DNA from 3 places in the Clostridium sp. YIM B02551 genome. Region 2 is predicted to be linked to each of the others. Evidence: predicted binding sites of a transcription regulator. Region 2 holds the regulator's gene; each other region holds the start of a gene.
What was found. The regulator NrdR, encoded in region 2, represses ribonucleotide reductase genes. The targets are predictions, from matches to a motif close to CACNANATNTNGTG.
Positions count from the first base shown of each region.

Region 1: the regulator NrdR is predicted to act here: its motif matches at 3,924-3,937, upstream of L1S47_RS11305 (anaerobic ribonucleoside triphosphate reductase).
Region 3: the regulator NrdR is predicted to act here: its motif matches at 3,002-3,015, upstream of L1S47_RS10155 (vitamin B12-dependent ribonucleotide reductase).

Region 1 covers NZ_JAKGTF010000008.1:160,394-167,592, reverse strand. Annotated here, with positions in the region: gene L1S47_RS11315 (aconitate hydratase) at 1-236, opposite strand, end outside; gene nifV (homocitrate synthase) at 253-1,407, opposite strand; gene L1S47_RS11305 (anaerobic ribonucleoside triphosphate reductase) at 1,789-3,906, opposite strand; gene L1S47_RS11300 (DUF3048 domain-containing protein) at 4,363-5,358, shown strand; gene L1S47_RS11295 (DegV family protein) at 5,540-6,382, shown strand; gene L1S47_RS11290 (PadR family transcriptional regulator) at 6,387-6,839, shown strand; gene L1S47_RS11285 (hypothetical protein) at 6,911-7,120, shown strand; gene L1S47_RS11280 (ferredoxin) at 7,155-7,199, opposite strand, start outside.
Region 2 covers NZ_JAKGTF010000004.1:1,499-8,697, reverse strand. Annotated here, with positions in the region: gene pstC (phosphate ABC transporter permease subunit PstC) at 1-702, opposite strand, end outside; gene L1S47_RS05765 (phosphate ABC transporter substrate-binding protein) at 774-1,664, opposite strand; gene pnpS (two-component system histidine kinase PnpS) at 1,893-3,590, opposite strand; gene L1S47_RS05755 (response regulator transcription factor) at 3,593-4,291, opposite strand; gene pgeF (peptidoglycan editing factor PgeF) at 4,307-5,020, opposite strand; gene nrdR (transcriptional regulator NrdR) at 5,214-5,669, opposite strand; gene L1S47_RS05740 (YlmC/YmxH family sporulation protein) at 5,729-5,989, opposite strand; gene sigG (RNA polymerase sporulation sigma factor SigG) at 6,117-6,890, opposite strand; gene sigE (RNA polymerase sporulation sigma factor SigE) at 6,969-7,199, opposite strand, start outside.
Region 3 covers NZ_JAKGTF010000007.1:146,309-153,507, forward strand. Annotated here, with positions in the region: gene L1S47_RS10150 (HAD family phosphatase) at 1-384, shown strand, start outside; gene L1S47_RS10155 (vitamin B12-dependent ribonucleotide reductase) at 445-2,955, opposite strand; gene L1S47_RS10160 (sigma 54-interacting transcriptional regulator) at 3,195-5,858, shown strand; gene L1S47_RS10165 (PTS lactose/cellobiose transporter subunit IIA) at 5,995-6,327, shown strand; gene eda (bifunctional 4-hydroxy-2-oxoglutarate aldolase/2-dehydro-3-deoxy-phosphogluconate aldolase) at 6,382-7,002, shown strand; gene L1S47_RS10175 (sugar kinase) at 7,034-7,199, shown strand, end outside.

The sequences.
Region 1 (7,199 bases), on a different contig from region 2:
GCATGATCATCAGCATTCTCAAAGCCTTGTTGCAGCATATTATGATCAATAAAAGCAACACTTCTTTTAGTTTTTACTCTATCTATCCCCATAGCTTCTAATTGAAGATATGCCATTGTACCTGTTGAATCTTGCGTAAGGGTTTGGTCTATTTTAATACCTATTGGTTCTCCTACTACAAGTTCTCCTTCTACTAAATGTGATTTTAATATTTTATAAACTAAATTTTCGCCCATCTTTCTTCCCCCTTGCTTATTGCTTGTTTATTCTCTTATAATCTCTATAAAGCTGAACTATTTCTTTGTCAAAAAGGCTTCTCTTAAGGTTAACAGAGACTTCCCTAACTTTAGCTAAAAGCCACTCTGCAGCCTGACTATCTAGTTCTTCCCCATACTCCTTAAACTTATTTACTATGCTAGCTCTTCCAGAATGCTTACCTATTACTAATTGTCTTTGCAGACCAACTTCATCTGGTGAAAAAGCTTCATAGTTTTTAGGATTTTTTATTGCCCCATCTGCATGAATTCCTGATTCATGAGCAAACATATTTGTACCAACTATAGCCTTCCATATAGGAAGCTCTCTTCCTGAAGCTCTAGATACATATTCAGATAACTCTCTAAACATTTTAGTATCTGCATTAACTTCATATCCATAAACATGTTTAAGAGCCATTAACACCTCTTCTAGTGCAGCATTTCCAGCTCTCTCACCTAACCCATTTACCGTAACACCTACATGAGTCGCTCCCCCTAATATTCCTGCAATAGCATTTGCTGTGGCCATACCAAAATCATTATGGGTGTGCATTTCTATATCAAAATTTGTATTATCTCTTAAATCTTTAATGATACTATTAATTTTAAATGGTTCCATTATTCCAACAGTATCACAATATCTAAATCTATCGGCACCTGCCTTTTTAGCTTCTGTTATAAACTGTACAAGGAAATCTCTATCAGCTCTTGAGGAGTCTTCACCATTAACAGATATATATACTCCATTTTTCTTTGCATACTCTACAGCTTTTACCATGCTTTCTAAAACCCATTCTCTTGAGGTTTTAAGCTTATGCTCAATATGGATATCTGATACTGATATTGAAATAGCAACAGCATCAACACCACAATCAATAGATTGCTCTATATCTGAAACTACAGCTCTATTCCAAGCCATTATTGAAGCTTTTAAACCTCTTTTTGCGATAGTTTTTATAGCAGCTTTTTCATCTCCACCCATAGTAGGAATTCCAACTTCAAGCTGATCTACACCTAATTCATCAAGTAGTTCTGCTATAGCTACCTTTTCATGATTTGAAAAAACTACACCTGCAGTTTGTTCTCCATCACGTAAAGTAGTATCTACTATAGTAATCTCTTTACCTGTTTTTAAATCTTTAATAGACATTCTGATCCCCCTTTTTACTTTTTCTAAACCCCAACTTACACTCTTTGTCAAATTGTCATCACTTATGCAATAGATAAGCCTTTACAATTCAATATACTCAATTTTATCACAACAAAAAAATAATAACAAGATTTTTTATACACCTTTGTATTCTTGTGTTTTCAAGCTTTAGAGCCTAGATTCCTTTAAAATTCCCTATTCCTAACATTTTTTACTTTTTGCAAGTTCAAAAAAATATCTTTCACCTTCTTTGTAACAGCTCACTACAAAAAACATCATTTTTAAACATATTTTTATATTATAAGGTAATAAATTATTGTATTTTTCACTGAAAATTAAAAAAGAAAACCTTCCTAATAAATTAGGAAGGTTTTAAAAGTATTATACACACTTATAGTTCTTATTATGTTTTTCAGTATGAGTGATTCTATCTTCTCTCTCCTGATATTTTCCTGGGCCAAATCTTTCATCTAAGCTTAGGTATCCAGTTACTCTTGATACTCCTTGGATATCTGAACTTCCGCAGCTTGTGCATTTGCTCTCATTGCTATGAAGATATGTTCCACAAGTTCTGCAGTATCTTATGTGGAAATTTATTCCCAAGTAGCTTATATTGGTATTCTTATATGCATAATTAAGAATATCCATTATAGCCTCTCCATTTGGACAATCATCTACTTCAAGATAACTTATATGTCCAGCATTGCAAAGCTTATGGTAAGGAGCTTCTATTTCAATTTTAGTTTTTATAGATATAGGTTGACTTACTGGTACATGATAGCTATTTGTATAGTACTCTTTATCAGTTACACCTTTTACTTTACCAAACATCTTCTGATCTTGTTTAATAAACTTACCGCTAAGTCCTTCTGCTGGTGTAGCGTAACAACTCCAGTTTAATTTAGTTTCTTCTATAAATCTATCACATTTCTCTCTTAAATAAGTTACTATTTTAACTCCTAATTCTCTAGCTTCTTCACTTTCTCCATGATGCTTACCAATTAATGCAACTAGTGTTTCCGCTAATCCTATAAATCCTATGCCCCATGTACCTTGCTTTAATATAGGTTCAATGGAATCATTTTGATCTAACCCTTCTGCACCTTTCATTAAATGTTGTCCAGCAACAAAAGGCAAATCCTTAACTCTTAATTGTTTTAATACACCATATCTATGAAGTAATGATTCTTTTGCTAGTTCTATTCTTGAGTCAAAAATTTCAAAGAATTTATTAATATCACCTTTAGCAAGGAGACCTATTCTTGGTAAGTTTATTGTGGTTGGAGCAATATTTCCTCTTCCCTTACAACCAGGTTCCCCATTTACATTTTTCATTAGATATGTTCTACATCCCATCGTAGCAGGCATGTATCCTTTATCATAGTATTCCTTATTAAAGTCAGCATCTATATTCATAAATGTTGGGTTCATTCTCTTTGCAGCAACTCTGCATGCTAATTTATATAAATAATGGTAAGGATCTTTTGGCTCTCTATTTACCCCTTCCTTAACTCTAAAAATTATGTTAGGGAATATAGGCTGTTCTCCTCTACCAAGTCCTTTTTCATATTCTAGTAAGAAGGCTTCACATACTAGTGCAGCTTCCTTCGAATGAGGAATTCCTAAGTTTATTGAAGAAAATGGTACTTGTGATCCAGCTCTTGAATGCATTGTATTAAGATTATAAACTACTCCTTGCATTGCTTGATGAACTCTTTCAACAAGTTTTCTCTCTATAGTTTCTTCTAACTTTTCTCCTTCTAAGCCATATGATACAAGCTCTTCTTTAATTTCCTCTCTTGTTGGCTCAATGAATATAGCCATATCATTATCAAAGTCTGGATGAGACTGTCCACCAAACATATCATTTTGAGTAGATTGTAATAATATACAAGAAAGTTCTGCTGCTGTTTCAATTCTTCTAGGCTTATTTATCGTACCATATCCAGTATTGAAACCCTTTTCAAGCATTTCCTTTGTAGGAATATGTAGACAATTTGTTGTCAAGTTGTACGAATCTAAATCATGGTAATATACATCTCCATTTTCGTGAGCTTTTGCTAGATGCTTTGGCATTGATGCTAAGTTGTGCCATTTGTTCGACTCAGATGCAATTCTTAGTAGCTTTGAAGAAAAATTATTCCCTACATTAGCATTATCTCTATCTGTCTCTACACCTATTTTTTTAATCGCAGTCATTAGATCTGATTTTATTTCTCTAACCTTTGTTCTTTCATCTCTGTAGGCTGAATAATTACCTGCAATTTCATTTAATCCACTATCTTTTAGTGCTCTAACCACAAGATTTTGGATTTCCTCTACCGTAACTCTCTCTTGTTCTGACATTTCTATGTAGGTTATAACCTTCTGTACTAAGTCAATAACTTGCCCTTCTCTTAAGTGACTTCCAGCTTCCTCTGCCGCACGTTTAATTGCATTAGAAATTTTCTCTGAGTTAAATTTTGTTTCTCTACCGTCTCTTTTCACAACATCTAGCATGTCGCATACCTCCATAACACCATATATTGTACTTTGATTATTATATATTAGGAAATTTTTATTATCAATCTTCAAATTTCTCCTTTAAAGGTTATAGCATTTAATATATCCTTTTTACTCCTATTTTTAAGTTTTTTTAAAGGTTTTTGACCTTTGACTTTTATAAAAAAATCGTCAAGGCGATTATGAGCTGTCGATTTTTTTCTCGCATCTGCCTTTCCAAGCGCATGCGAGGAAAATTTGGCAGGCGACTAATTCTATTTTTTACTCTTTATGGGAGTATAGTGAATCCTTAGATTATAGTTTAAGTTTGTATTTTTTCCCATAATCTTAAAGCATTACCAATTCACTAAGAGTAAAAAAGCTTTAATCCCTCAAAAACTTAATAAAAATCAGTAATTTATCCGTTACTATTCTTAATATAATTTATGTAGATACTGCTATAAGGAGATATTTATGATAAAAAAATTTTTTCCCCTAATATTATGTTCGTTGTTATTACTCGTAGGATGTTCAAAACCCTCAAACACCCAATTAGATGAAAATACAGATTCTTCTCCTGTAAGTAAATCTGAAGTTACACAAGTAAGTTCTTATACCGGAGAAGATACTTCCCAAGAAGCACTAAATAATTTCCCCTTTATGGTTATCGTAGAAAATTCTACCGCCTCAAGGCCTCAAAGTGGATTAAATTCTGCTGACATTGTCTATGAAACCATGGCAGAAGGCGGAATACCAAGGTTTATAGCCCTTTTTCAAAAAAATTTACCTGCAAAAATTGGTCCTGTAAGAAGTGCTCGTGCATATTTTATTTCAATTGCAAAATCACTAAATCTACCTTTTGCTCATTGCGGAGGAAGTGAAGAAGCTCTCTCTCTTATATCAGAGGATAAATCTTATATGAGCATTAATGAAATGTTTAATAGAAATTTCTTTTGGAGAGATAATGAAAGAAAAGCACCTCATAATTTATATACTTCTGGAGAAAATATAGAAAAGTACATTAAAAGTAAAAACCTAACTTACACCCCTAATAAGTTCATGGCATTTAATAATAATTACTGGAGTAATCCTTCTCTTCAGGATCTTAATGCACTTAATCTCGTGCTAAATAAAAGCTATTCTACAAGTTATAATTATAAGGATGGTTTTTATGAGAAGTATATGGATGGGAAACCAGCTTTAGATATGAATACTAATAGTATCCTTAAGTTTAAAAACATAGTTATTCAAAAGACCGAAATAACTTTATCAAAGGATATGATTCACCTAAACATACGACTAACTGGTACTGGAAATGCCTTTGTATTATCAAATGGCAAAATATTAAATGGATATTGGAAACAAGATAATAATAGAACTGTACTTTATGATAATAAAAACAATGAGATTCCTCTATCTTCTGGAAATACAATTTGGCATATAGTTGCAAATGATGTCAGCATCAATTAAACATTATAAGAAGTATGAAGTCCTCTCTCCTAAACAATAATTGAGAGGATTTCCTTCTAAAGTATATTTAGTATATTTTTTTCAAAAATCTTATCAATACTGATACATTTAATCATTATCACTATTGATAATGTTATCTATTATGCTATAATTAGCTTACAAGTTATTTTGGAGGTTTATTATGGAAAAAATCGCTTTAATCACAGATAGTTCTTGTGATTTAGAAATGGACGAAATAAATAAGCACAATATAAAACTTCTTCCTTTTAGAATCATATATAAGGATAGAGAGTTTAGAGATAGAATAGATATTTCACCTGAGTATTTATATGCAAATATTGAAAAAGAGGTTCCTACTACTTCTCTTCCTAGTATAGAAACCACTGATGAGATTCTAACCTCTCTAGAGAGAGAAGGTTATACGCATGTTATAATAATTACAATCTCTTTAGGGTTTTCAGGAACATATAATAGTGTTAAACTAATTGCAGAGGATCATCCTAATCTTAAATTTCATATATTCGATACAAAAACTCTTTCAAGAGAGCAGGGATATATAGTTTTAGATGCGGCTAGAATGATCGAGGCGGGTGAAAGCTTTGATAACATTGTTAAAGCCCTCCCAGGTTGCAAAGACAGGACTGGTATCTTCTTTACACTAGATACTTTAGAATATCTTAGAAAAGGCGGTAGAATAGGTAGAGTTGCTGGAGTAATTGGTCAACTTTTAAACATAAAACCTGTTATAACTGTTGCTCCTGATGGAAACTTCTCTGTTCACTCAAAAGTTCGTGGAAGAAAGCAGTCTTTGAAAGTAATAAGAGAAATTTTAGATGAATGGCTAAGCAAAGGAAAATGCAAAGTTGCAGTTCTTCATGGAGGTGCTCCAGAAGAAGCCAAGAAATTCTATGATGAAATCAAAGACCTACCTAATATAACTAGTCTAGGATTTTCAGCTATCGGGCCTGCTCTTGGAGTTCACACTGGTCCTGGACTTGTAGGAATAACTTTAGAAAAGGAATAGTAGTATGAATAATTCAAGCTTTAATACGGAAGAGAATATTAGAGCAGAAGAAAAAAGACTCTATGAAGAATATAAAAAGAAACTTGCAGATTTAAAAAAGATTAATAAAGAAAAAGAGGCTGTTGGCCAAGTATTTACAAAAGGATTGTTACCAATATACGTACTGTATATATTAAGCCAAGGTGCTTCTAATGGTAATGATATTTCTCATAAAATCGGTGAAAAAACAAATGGTCTTTGGGTTCCTTCCACTGGTGGAATATATCCCATCTTAAAAAAATTTGAAAAAGAAGGATTAATTATCGGTGAATGGGATGACCCTAAGAAGAAATTTCAAAAGATATATTCTCTTACGCCACTTGGTTTAGAAGAATTCGAAAAAAGAAAGGATCTATTAAAACCTAAGATACAGGAAGCTCTAAAGGTCTTTAATACGATATATTCTCATCTTTATTAGCCTTATAAACGAATAACAATTACCTTCTATTGAAATAATAATATTATTATTTTATATAGGAGGTTTTTTAAGTGAAGGGGAAAATTCTTGAGATGAATCCAACAAGTGCATCTGTATTACTTGAAAATGGTACTACTTTAGATGTTCAAAGATCTCATATTCCAGCTGGTTATACTGTTGGAAGTGAAGTCAATTTAGATTTTTCTAATGAAAGTGCACTAAACGGACAAAACTTTATGAATGACAAAATAAGCAATGAAAAACTTGTTGATTTCTTCTAATATAAAAAGTAGCCTTTAAAGGCTACTTTTTATATTACTCTACATTTATAGCATTAACTGGACAATTTTCTTCTGCTTC
Region 2 (7,199 bases):
ATTTCCTATAACCATTTGTACCGCTAAAGCTTCTCCAAAAGCTCTTGCTATTCCAAGAACTACTCCAGTTAATATTCCGCTTTTGGCTGCTGGAATTATTACCTTACTTATAGTTTGCCACCTAGTAGCCCCTAATCCATAAGAAGCTTCTAAATAGTCTCTTGGTACTGTACTGATTGCATCTGAGGCAAGTGACGCAATAGTTGGTAATATCATTATACTTAAAACTAAAATACCTGATAACAAACTAAAACCTAAACCTCCAAAGGAGTTTTTGATTAATGGTACTAAAATTGATATACCTATCCATCCATAAACTACTGATGGTATTCCAACAAATAATTCTAATGCAGGTTGTAATACTTTTTTACCAAATTTACTTGAAATAAGATTCATAAATATTGCTAATGCTATAGCAATAGGGGCGCTAATTATAACCGCGCCTACTGAAACAAATGTTGATCCTAGTATAAACACCAAAGCCCCATACTTAGGAGTGCTTGCATCTGGTTTCCAAGTAAGTCCAAATAACACATCCTTAATGCTTTGTTTATCTGTTATAAAGGTTTGAAGTCCCTTTGATGCAATAAAAAACATTATAGAAAGTGTTAATATGATAATAATTATTCCACATAAATAAGCATATATTTTCCCTGTATATTCTGTTCTTAATTTTTTTACAAAACTTCTTGAGCCTTCCATACTTTTAATTATCCCCCTCCATCAAATTTAGGGCTGAAACTAATCAGCCCTTGGAGAATTCTCTTTAATTATTATTTAACCTTCATTTCTGAACCGTTGATATATCCTTGTTTGCTTATAACGTCTTTGTTTTTGTCACTTCCAACATAATCTAAGAATGCTTTTACTACTTCACTTGGTTCACCCTTAGTGTACATATGTCCCCAAGACCAGAATATATATTTACCAGTTGTTATGTTTTCTTTAGTTGGTGCAACATTTTCAATGCTAACTCCGCTTAGTTTATCTTTTGCTTCATCACTTTGTAAGTAAGCAAGTGAAACATAACTGATAGATCCATCAGACTTCTCCATAGCTTGAACTACAGCTCCATTACTATCTTGAGTAACACCAAGCTTATCATTTTCTAAATCTTTGTTTCCATCAAGTACAACTTTAACGAAAGTCTTTCTTGTTCCTGAAGAACTTGGTCTGTGAACGATTATGATTTCCTTATCTGGTCCGCCAACTTCTTTCCAGTTTTTAATTGTTCCAGCAAATATGTCTTGAATTTGTTTCTTAGTTAAGTTTGTAACATTTAAGTTTTTATTAACTACTACAGCAAATCCTTGAGCAACTACTTTATGATCTACAAGAGCTTTTGCATCTTCTGGCTTTAAACTTTCTTCTGCAAATACATCTGAATCTCCTACATCAACTGCTCCTTGAGATACTTGAGTTAATCCTGTACCGGATCCACCACCTTGAGCGTTAATTGTTATATCTGGATATTCAGAATTAAATCCATCTTTTGATGCTTCAACTAATGGTTGTAAAGCAGTTGATCCAGCTGAAGTTATGCTTCCTGATAACTTTTTAGTTTGGTTTGCAGTATCATCTTTCTTTGCACATCCAGCGAAAGCTGAAAGTCCTAATACTAGAGACATACCTAAGATTGTAAATTTTATTCCTTTTCTTTTCATTTCTATTCCTCCAAAACTTTATTTACATATTTATTATTCCTTACAAGATTAATAATAAACCTACAAAGTTAACCCACTATTAGATAAATGTAAATTAGTATTATGCTAATGTTAATTAAAATTAACATTAGCTATATTGACAAGGAATTTTACAATTTAATCTTTATTTAAATTACTTACATATTCTTATTTAATAATAAAAAAAAGAGGCCATTGCCTCTTTTTTTATTATAAATGTTTAATTTTAACTAAGAACTTACTTCCTTTTCCTACTTCACTTTGAACATCAATTGTTCCATTATAACTCTTTATGATATGTTTTACTATTGCAAGACCCAAACCAGTTCCACCTTTAGCTCTGCTTCTAGCTTTATCAACTCTATAAAATCTTTCAAAGATTCTTGTTAATTCATTTTCAGGTATTCCGCAACCGGTATCCTCTACTTCAAAATAATATTCCCCATCCTTACTATAACTTCTGCAGTTTACTGTATCTCCCTCTTCTGAATATTTGATTGCATTTTCCAGAAGATTAATAACCATCTGTTTAAATCCATCTTTACTTCCATATAAATATACAGAAGAAACATTAGAAGTGTTTAGTTGTATTTTTTTATCATCAGCAAGTTTTTTCATTAATAATGTTACATCTTCAACTATTTCTTTAGGATGGAATTCTTCTTTTACAATATCGTTGTTTTGTTCAATATTTGATAAAGTTAAGATATCATTAATTAATCTTGTTAGTCTTTCTGATTCATCATCAATAATACCTAAGAACTTTTGTCTAGTTGCCTCATCTTCAACATATTTTAAGGTTTCAGCAAAACCTTTTATTGAAGTAAGTGGAGTTTTAAGTTCATGAGAAACATTTGCTACAAATTCAGATCTCATATTTTCTAGTCTTCTGATATCAGTTATATCTTGTAGAACAGCAACTGTCCCTATGAATTCACTTCCATTTATAATATCTGTAGTTCTTATTCTTAATATTCTTTCACTTGGCCAAATAATTTTAATCTCATGTACGCCTTCTGATTTCTCTTCAAAGAGAAGATCTAATTCAAAATCACGAATATGATCTAATAGGGGTTTGCCTATTATGTCATCCTTAATGCTAAATATATTTTTTGCATATGGATTTATCATTATTATATTATGCATTCTATCAACTGCTATAACACCGCTGTCCATACTAGTTAAAATAGCTTCAAGTCTATTTTGTTTTTCTACAACTTCGTTTATCTTAGATTGTAATTGTTCTGCCATATTATTAAAAGTTTTTCCTAGCGAACCAAGTTCATCTTTTGAGAAAATTCTAACTCTTCTATTATATTCACCTTGAGCAATTCTCGAAGTTATAAATTCCATTTCCTTAACTGGTTCAACAATAACTTTAATTAATTTAAATGATAACCAAATTGTAACTAAAATTACAATTAAAAAGACTAAAATATAATACTTAAAATATCCATTGTAGAATAACTTAGTATTTTCTAATGGAATTGAAGTTCTAATTATACTTCCATCATCTAATTGGGTTGCATAATAAACCATAGTTTTGTGTAAAGTATTTGAAAATCTAATAGCTGAACCCTCACCATTTTGCCTTGCAGCTTGAACTTCCTCTCTTGTATTATGATTATCGAGTTTTGAACTATCTTCATCGGTGTCAAAGACAACCTTCCCACTTTTTAAGATATATGTAATTCTTATTTCTGGAGTATCTTTATCTGCTGCTGCTAACTTAGGGATGTTTTCTATATTTTTTAAGTCAGAATACTTAACTAATTCATTGTAAATTTTCAAGGTTTCTTTTGCATTATTTACATATTGATAGTTTACCATAGTTATAAATGCTGTACTTACAACTATAAGTGCAAACAGAACGGTTACTATTATAGAAAATAAGATTTTTTTTCTCATATTTAATCTCCGCTGAAGAATCTATATCCTATACCTCTTATTGTTTCAATTAGTTTAGGATTTTTATCATCTTCTTCAACTTTCTTTCTAAGGTGTCTTATATGCACATCAACGGTTCTAGTTTCTCCAATGTATTCATATCCCCATATTTTATCTAATAATGTCTCTCTAGTTAATACTTTTCCTCTATTTCTAATTAATATTTCTAATAATTCGAACTCCTTAAGCGTTAAGTCTACTTTTTGCCCATCTTTAAGTACTTCATGCTTAATAAAATCTACTGATATATTGTATACATTAAACGCTCTTTCAGTTGTTGTATTTGAAGTTGTTCTTCTTAATACTGCTTTTACTCTAGCAAGAATCTCTCTAACTGAAAAAGGTTTAGTAATATAATCATCTGCTCCTAGTTCGAGGCCAAGAATTTTATCAAGTTCTTCACTCTTTGCAGTAATCATTATTATAGGAATATTTTGAGTTGCGCTTTCCCTTCTTATCTCTTTGCAAACATCATAACCATCCATACCCGGAAGCATAACATCTAACAAAATAAGTTTAGGTGGTTCAGCTTTAATCTTTTTTAATGCATCAACCCCATTGGTTGCTGTATCTACCTTGTAACCTGCATTTTCAAAATTAAATTTCAAAAGTTCTAATATATGTTCTTCATCATCAACAATAAATATTTTCTCGCTTGACATTTTTATTACCTCCAGCTATTTTTTTACTATAAATCCATAGCATCTTCCTGAATTAATCCCATCTCTTCTGTAAGAATGTAATTTAATATCTTTTTCACAACAAGTACAGTAATCTAATGTAAATATATTTTCGTCTTCTATTCCTAAGTCATTTAATCCTTTTATAATGGCTTTTTTAAGAGATAAATTTCTACCTTTGAATAAATTTACTCCTTTAAATGAATCATTCGTTGTAAATTGTTTTTTAAGCTCTTCACTTACTTCATAACAGCAGTCATGAATATGCGGTCCTATTATAACCTTTATATTTGATATCTTACAGTTGTATTCATTCCCCATTGATAAAACTGTCTTTTTAACAATTTCTTCGTAGGTTCCTCTCCATCCACTGTGCACTGCTGCAATTATTCCAGTTGATTTATCATAAAGTATAACTGGTACACAATCTGCATAAAAAACTCCTATTCCAGTATTTTTTAAACTAGTTATTATAGCATCTGCCTCTAATTTTGAAGTATCTTCTTCAATGTTAATCAATTTTATTATCTTATCTGAATGGACCTGAGATATATATTTTATTGAATCCATTGAGAAAATATCCTCTAAACTTTTTATATTGGCTCTACCACTCATTGTACTTTTACTATAATTTTTATCTCCAATTGAGAAATATACTTCATAATTTTCATCTACTATACTTATAAAATCCTTCATAGTTTTATTTTGCATACTTTCTTACCTCTTAATTTTAACATTTTATATGTATATCTTATTGTATATATAACAAAAATTAACACATCTTAACTAAACTATAACACAAATTTTTAATATGTATATAATAAAAGGACTACTTACAAAGTTACTAAAATGATATATACTTATCTCTTTTTAGTACGCTTTAAATTATGTAGTCCTTAATTCACTATTTATTTAACATTAATCGTTCAATTTCTTGAAGGAAAGTATTTATGTCTTTAAACTGTCTATAAACTGACGCAAACCTAACATAAGCTACTTCGTCAATGTCTTTTAATCTATCCATTATCATTTCTCCAATAAGGTCAGACTTTATTTCAGAAATCATCTTATTACTTATTGCTTTTTCTATATCACTTGCAATTTCCTCGATTTGAGCTCTAGAAACAGGTCTTTTCTGACATGCTTTTATTAACCCACTAATTATTTTATCCTTATTAAAGTTTTCTCTGCTTTGATCTTTCTTTATAACAAGAATTGGAATATCCTCAAGCTTCTCATAGGTTGTATATCTTTTACCACAGCTTAAGCATTCTCTTCTTCTTCTAATTGCAGCAAAATCATCAGTCGATCTTGAATCAACTACTTTACTTTCTTCATAGGAACAATATGGACATCTCATTCTATTCACGCCCCTCATATATGATGTAAATATATTATACCTATAAAATGCTAAATTTGCTAGAGTATTTCTTGAGCAATTTCCTTGAGATTTACAAGTATCACATCTTCACCTATTTTAATAATATCGCCCCAAGCTATTTCTATATATTCCATCTTACCGAACCAATTTCCTTTTTGTATTGGAATAAGAATAGATTCAATAGAATTATTATCACAATTTATCTTAAAGTCTCTCGCAAATCCAATCTTTATTCCTCTTTCTATATCAATAACTTCCATAGTTCTTATAGCATTTAATGAATGTAATATTTCTTCCATTTTTTAATCCCCCTAATTTTAAAACCTTATACTACATAATATTCAAATAATATTGTAATATAACTTTATTTTTAATAATAAAATTAAGGGAACTCATAATTCTGAATTCCCTTAATTCAAGCTGTTCTTAAACATATTTTCTCATATGCTTTAATGCAGTTTTTTCTAATCGACTAACCTGTGCTTGTGAAATACCAATTTCATCTGCAACTTCCATTTGTGTTCTTCCATTAAAAAATCTTAATGTAAGTATTAATTTTTCTCTTTCATTAAGCTTTTTCATTGCTTCTTTAATAGATATGTTCTCAAGCCAATTATCGTCACCATTTTTGGTATCACTAATTTGATCCATAACAAAAATGGCATCTCCACCATCATGATATATAGGCTCAAATAACGATACTGGATCTTGAATAGCATCCAGTGCAAATACAACTTCCTCTCTTGGCAATTCTAGTTCTTTTGCAATTTGAGAAATTGTAGGTTCTTTATTATCTTCATTAATTAATCTATCTCTTACAAGTAGAGCTCTATAAGCAATATCTCTTAATGATCTACTTACTCTAATTGAATTATTATCTCTTAAATACCTTCTAATCTCACCAATTATCATTGGTACTGCATAAGTGGAAAACTTAACATTTTGCTCTAAGTCAAAATTGTCAATAGCTTTCATTAATCCAATGCAACCCACTTGAAAAAGGTCATCTACATTTTCACCACGGTTGTTAAATCTTTGTATTACACTTAATACTAGCCTTAAATTGCCTTTAATAAAAACTTCTCTAGCACTTTCATCGCCGTTTTTCATTCTAATTAACAACTCTTTCATTTCCTTTGACTTTAGCACTGGTAGTTTAGCTGTATTTACTCCACAGATTTCAACCTTATTAATAATCAAAATGACCAACCCCTTAGGACGTAATAAATGACTGCATTAAGAGTATATCCCTTAGGAGGTTTTTTTATACTAAACATATTAAATCATTTTATTCATTTCTTTTTTCAATCTATTAATTATCTTCTTTTCTAATCTAGAAATATATGATTGAGAAATACCTAACATGTCGGCTACTTCCTTTTGAGTCTTTTCTCTAGAGCCATATAATCCAAATCTTAATTTAACTATTTCCTTCTCTCTGTCATTCAAATTTTTTAGTACCATGAATAATAATTGTTTATCAACTTCATCTTCAATTAAATTATATAC
Region 3 (7,199 bases), on a different contig from region 2:
CTAGCTATGGATAATTGGTATGAGATTCTTACGCCAATAGAAGATTCGGTAGAAATATTAAAATCAGTTAAGGATGCAGGATATAAAACATATATATTATCAAATTTTCACTTATTAGCTCATGAAAATATCACTAAGAAACATGACTTTTTTGAACATTTTGATGGAGGAGTGTTTTCTTTTAAAGAAAAGCTTCTTAAACCAGAGGAAGAAATTTATAAGCTAGTACTTGATAGATATAACATGAAAGCAGAGGAAACCATATTTATAGATGATACTGCAATTAATATTGAGGCAGCCAACAAACTTGGAATTAATGGAATAGTGTTTAAAGGTGCAGAAGATTTAAGAGACGAGCTATCAAAATATGGAGTAAGTATTTAATATATTTATGAAGAGAAAAAGAAGAAGTCGGTACACAGGTGACTTCTTCTTTCTTAATAATTAGCTACATCCGCTAGTAGATCCACAAGTCAAGCATAAGGAGCAGGTTCCATTAGGAACTATTTGCTCACTTCCACAATTACCACATTTAACTTTATGGTGTCCCTCTGGAATGACTTCTTCAGAAATAGCAGCTTCTGCAGGAATATTTTTCAGTTTATTTTCTAAGGATTTTGCATAATCAATTAATTCCTGATAAGTCATGGATTCAAGTTTCTTCTCTCCAGAATCCAAAGAAACATTTAAAGGTTGAGATACCTTTGAACCATCTCTATATAGGGCAATACATTTTACTCCTAACTTCCAAGATTCTTCGTGAACAGCTTTAAAATCTTCTACGGTAGCATCATTTGGCAAGTTTACAGTCTTAGAAATAGCTCCAGAAACAAATGGAGTTAAAGCAGCAACCATCTTAACATGGCCTAATGGAGAAATAAATCTGTGCCCCCCATGAGATTTGTTGGCTGTATCAAATATAGGATAATGAGCTTCCTTTAAGAATGGAGCATCTTCAATTCTGCCATTACCATCTATATAGGAGATAATAGCAGCTATCTCTTCTTTATTGTATTCCAAAGTATCTAAAGCAGTCTTTATAGTAGTGTTGACTAACTTCATATAGCCTCCACCACTTAAATTCTTCCATACTATATGAGAGAAGAACGGTTCAATAGAGGTAGTATCACAATCCATTGCTAGTGCAATTGTTCCGGTAGGCGCTATTACAGTTACTTGAGCATTTCTATACCCAACTTCTTTTCCATGGGAGTAGGCAAGTTCCCAAGAATCTTTTAAGGTCTTTGATAAATCTGTTAAGGAAAGTTTATCTAGAAGGTCATGATCTACTTTTATAGGTGAATAATCTAATCCTTCAAAGTCATCCAGCATAGCACCTGCTGCTCTAGAATGATTTCTTATAACTCTTAACATATATTCTTTATTTATTTTAAACTTTGGAAAAGCTCCAGCCTTTTCTGCCATAAGAGAAGAAACATAATATGAATATCCGGTTACTATCCCCATTATAGCAGCGGATACATTTCTTCCTTCTTCACTATCATAAGGAATGGCCATTGCCATAAGGGTAGAGCCTGTGTTTGCAATACCAAGTCCTGTGGTTCTAAACATAAAGGATTTTCTAGCAATTTCAGCAGTTGGGAATTGACCTTGATATATGGTGGTATCTAGTACAATTTGAATTAAAGCTGTTAAGTGTGTTAATCCTTCTAAATCAAAAGTCTTTGTGTGTTCATCATAGAATTTTCGTATATTTATACTTGCTAAGTTACATGCTGTATCATCAAGAAAGTGATACTCTGAGCATGGGTTTGAGGCATTTATTCTGTTGTGTTTTTCACCATATAACCCATCTTCTCCAGCTGGACAAGTGTGCCATGCGTTTATAATATCATCAAATTGAGGAGCCGGATCAGCACAATTCCAAGAACTTTCATTAAAGGTATTCCATAGCTTACTTACGGAAACTTCTTTATTTACACTCTCACTTTTTCTTCCTTTAAGGTAAATAGTATCATCATTTCTAGAAATAACTTTTCTCATGAATTCGTCAGAAAACCTTACTGAGTTATTTGCATTTTGGCCAGAAACAGTTTCATAAGCTTCCCCTTCAAAACTAATATCATATCCCATTTTGCCTAAATCTCTTACTTTTTGTTCTTCTCTAGCTTTCCAAGTTATAAACTCCATTATTTCAGGATGGTCGTAATCTAAGCATACCATTTTGGCAGCACGCCTTGTGGTTCCGCCAGATTTTATAGCTCCTGCATTTCTATCAAGAACTTTTAGGAATGACATTAATCCAGAAGATTTTCCACCTCCTGATAGAGGTTCATCTATTGCTCTGATGTTTGAAAAATTAGTACCTGTACCAGAACCTTGCTTAAAGAGTCTAGTTTCAGTAGTAATTAAATCAGTTATAGAGCGAGGTCCTAATAATGTATCATCTATACCATTAATAAAGCAAGCAGATCCTTGAGTTCTTGTAAAGGCATCGGTAGATGGCATTACTTTGTCTAGCTTTTCATCATAATAAAAGTGTCCTTCTGAAGCTTTATCTATTCCGTAAGATAGCTTTAACCCAGTATTAAACCACTGAGGAGAATTAGGAGCCCACCTTTGGCTTAGTATTCCATAAGCTAGTTCATCATAAAATATTTGAGAATTATCTTTAGTTATTAAACCTTGTTCTAAAGCATATGTAGTCCAAAAATTAACTAATCTATGGGTTATTTCTTTCATACTTCTTTCGTGTCCATTGCCATTAGGAACACCACTTTGTCTAAAGTACTTACTAGCTATGATGTTGCAGGCATTTTGAGAATAGAAATCAGGAAACTCTAAGTTATCTCGAGAAAAAATTAATTTATTTGTTTTGTAATCCAATATTTCAACTTTTACAGTTTTCCAATTGAATAAATCATATACTGTTTTGTTAGTCCCCTCTAAATCTTTAGTAAAATAACGTGATATAAGATTGTATAAGTGATTCATTTTAATCTCTCCTTTAAAAACAATAAGCCTATAAGTATATTCTAAACACAATATATTGTGGTATGCAATATTATAAATACTATATATGGGTAAAATAACCTAAACTAGAATAGATAATCTTACTGTTTTCTAATTAATTTAAAGTTTTTCAAATTATAAATCATTTAATTTGATTTAAGTTATTTAACAATATATAATAGGTCTATGATAAGGTTAACATTTATAGAGGTGATGAAAAGTTGAGAAGAATAGATTTGATTTATGAAAAGTTAATAGAACTATATAATGGGGAAGGCGTTAGTGCAAGTGATATATCCTCTGCACTAGGACTTGATAGGGCCAATGTAAGTAGTGATTTAAATAAATTAAGCGAAGAAGGTAAAATAATAAAAATTAAAGGAAAGCCAGTACTTTTTACACCTCAGGAAGCAAATGAAGAAGAGAGTAGTCTTGATAAGTTTGCAAGCAAAAATGGTAGCCTTTTTTCAGCGGTTGAACAAGCAAAGGCAGCGATTCTATATCCGCCTAAAGGAATGAATATTTTAATTTTAGGAGAGACTGGTGTAGGTAAATCCATGTTTGCAGGACTTATTCATAAGTATGCAATGGAAATGGAAAGCATGGGCAAGGATTCTCCGTTTATAACCTTTAACTGCGCAGATTATGCTAATAACCCTCAACTTCTTATAGGACAAATATTTGGAAGTAAAAAGGGAGCATATACTGGAGCAGACTCAGATAGAGTAGGGTTAATTGAAAAGGCTAATGGCGGAATATTATTTCTAGATGAAGTACACAGACTTCCACCAGAAGGACAGGAGATGTTCTTTACTTTTATGGATAAAGGAACATTTAGAAGACTAGGTGAAACAGAAACTGAAAGAAGCGCTAATGTTTTAATAATTTCAGCTACAACTGAGAATCCGGAATCAACTTTACTTAAGACCTTTACTAGAAGAATACCAATGATTATAAGAATTCCTAGTTTAAATGAGAGAAGTCTTGAGGAAAGATTTAATTTAATCTGTGAGTTTCTTAGAGAAGAATCCTTTAGACTTGATAAAACCATAATGGTATCAGTAAATTCTATGAAAGCACTATCTAGCTATAATTGTCCTAACAACATAGGTCAACTTAAAACAGATGTGCAGTTAGCTTGTGCAAAAGCATATGCTGATTATGTTTCTAGAAAGAAAAAAGAAATGAAGATAAATACTATGGAACTTCCTGTATATATAAGGCAAGGTTTGTATTCTGCAGTTGAGCATAGACAACTTTGGAATAAGTTAATAGGTATTAATAATAGATATTGTATATTTGATAATGATAGTGAGCAGGTGCTTTTCCAAGAGGAGCAAGGTGAAGTAAGTATATACGATATGATTGACTTAAGAGTTCATGAACTAAAGAGCAGAGGAGTAGACAGCGAAGAACTTGAAAAAGAGATGGGAAGAGATATAGAAGAGTACTTCAATAACTATATTTATAGTGTTAATAAGAAAAGGGATATATCAAATCTTGAGAGTGTTATTGATAAAGAAGTAATTAATATAGTTCAACAAATCGTGTCATATTGTGAAGAGGGTTTAAATAGAACCTTAAGCGAAAAAATCTATTATGGAATGGCAGTTCATATTGCAAATTCTATTGAGAGAATTAGAAAAAATCAAAAAATTGTAAATCCTCAACTAAACACAGTAAGAACAGAATATAAAAAGGAATTCAATATAGCATTAAATTGTTTGAAGCTAATTGACAGAGTAATGGATATATCTATGCCTATAGATGAAGCTGCATTCTTAGCTATGTTTTTAGTTTATGATGATAGAAATGTTGAAAAGCAAGATAATGAGGTAAAAGTAATAGTTGTAGCTCATGGAGCATCGACTGCAACATCTATGGCAGATGCTACTAATAAGCTTCTGGGAGCAAATTATGCAATTGGAATAAATGCACCTATAGAAGAAAAGCCTCAAAAAGTTATTAATAGGCTTAAAACCTTTATTATTCAATCTAAAATTGAATCGGATATTCTATTTTTAGTGGATATGGGTTCACTAACAACTTTTGGAGGTGAATTACAGGAGGAGCTTGGAATAAGAACTAAGACGCTTCCACTTGTAAGTACATTACACGTAATTGAGGCTACAAGAAGAGCTATGCTTGGATATTCACTTGAGGAAGTATATGAGGAAACCTTGAAAGTTAATACATTATTAGAGGATGAGCCAGTTAAGTTAAAAGATATAGGCAATAAGAATGAAAGGCTTGCTATCATTACAGTTTGCACAACTGGAGAAGGTGGAGCTGTCACAATTAAAAATATATTATCAGAGAATTTGCATTTTGATAAGAAGTTAGTAGAGATATTACCTATAATGTATAGCAACAATAAAGAAATTGAAAGGAAGGTTAAGGAACTTTCAAAAGAATATAAGATAATTTGTATTATAAGCCCATTTAAAATTAATACTGAAATAATGCAGTTCGGTTTAGAAAGTGTGTTGAAGCTCGAAGACACTGAAATTATTCAGAGAGAAATTGATGTAGAGACCACCTATATAAAAATGGGTCAAACTTTGGAGAAACAATTAAAGAATGTTAGAGGGATAGAAGTGCTGGAAAGCATAAAGAATTTTAATAACACAATTATTGAATCCTTAAACCTAAAAATATCAACTAACATATTGATTGGGGAAACTTTTCATGTGGCATGCATGATAGATAGATTAAAAGAAGGTGGAGCAATTGAGCCTTTTAAGGAGAAAGAAAAATATATTAAAGGGAAAGAAGATGTATTTAGGACTATTAAAAGTAACAGTGCAATGCTTAACACAAAGTATTCTATTAAAATCTCAGATGATGATATATGCCGTATAATGAGTTTCTTCTATGAACTATAGAAATAAAATTCCTATTTGAATTAATCAAATAGGAATTTTTTTTATAAATAAATGTGTGTTGGCACGATAGTTGCTTATATTAATATCGAGAAAACAAATAACACGAAACAGATTGTTTTAGGGAAGGGTGAAGCAAATGGACTATCAAGATATAGTATTTCAAATTATAGTTAGTGGCGGAGATGCAAAAAGCTATGCAATGAGTGCCATAAGAGCAGCAAAAGAAGGACAAATGGATGAAGCAAAAAAACATTTGGAGAGTTGTGGTGAGGCGTTAGAGAAAGCACACAATATTCAAACAAGCCTAATACAGGATGAGGCAGCAGGAAATTCTAAAGAAGTTACTCTTCTTATGGTACATGCACAAGATCACTTTATGAATGCAATGACAGTAAGAGACTTAGCTCAAGAGATTATTGATGTGTATGAAGTTGTGTTAGAACTAAAAGAAAAAATAAATGTGTGTTAGCATAATAACACAGTCTTTGAAATAAACAACACACATCATAAAGGAGGTGAGTATGTGAAAACCCAAGAAGAAGTTTTAAATTCAATTCTAAATAAAAAACTTGTAGCTGTTGTTAGAGGTGAAAATTTAGAAGAAGGAAAAAATATTATCACAGCCTCAAAGGACGCAGGAATAACATCAATTGAAATTACTTATACCAATAAAGACGCATCCGAACTTATTAAACATTTTATTAATGATGAGGATTTATGTGTCGGGGCAGGAACTGTGACTAATATTAAGATAGCAAAAGAAGCAATAGAAAGCGGAGCAACATTTATAGTAGGTCCAAACTTCGATGAAGAAATAGCAGAATACTGTAATAATAAAAAGGTATTATATATTCCAGGGTGTATAACTCCTAGTGAAATAATTAAAGCACAAAAATATAAGTGCAGCATGGTTAAAATATTTCCAGGAGATTTGGTAGGACCCAAATTTATAAAAGCAATTAAAACTCCTATTCCAAATATTAAATACATGGTTACAGGTGGAGTAAACTTAGAAAATATGGAAGAGTGGATAAAGGCTGGAACAGATGCCTTGGGTATAGGAAGTGTTTTAACTGAAAATACGAATCTCGAATACCACAACATAGTAAACAAAGCAAAAGCTTTCTGTAACAAGATTAAATAATTAATCAATGTGTTTTAAATGAGGTGAAGAAATGGAGAGATTCTTAGCTTTCGGAGAGGTATTAATAAGATATACCAATAAAGATAACAATATATATTCAAATGGAAATCTAGTGGAATACTTTTATGGAGGTTCTGAAGCAAACATAGCAGCAACACTTTCAGGACTTGGAGTTGAAACATCAATATTATCAGCTA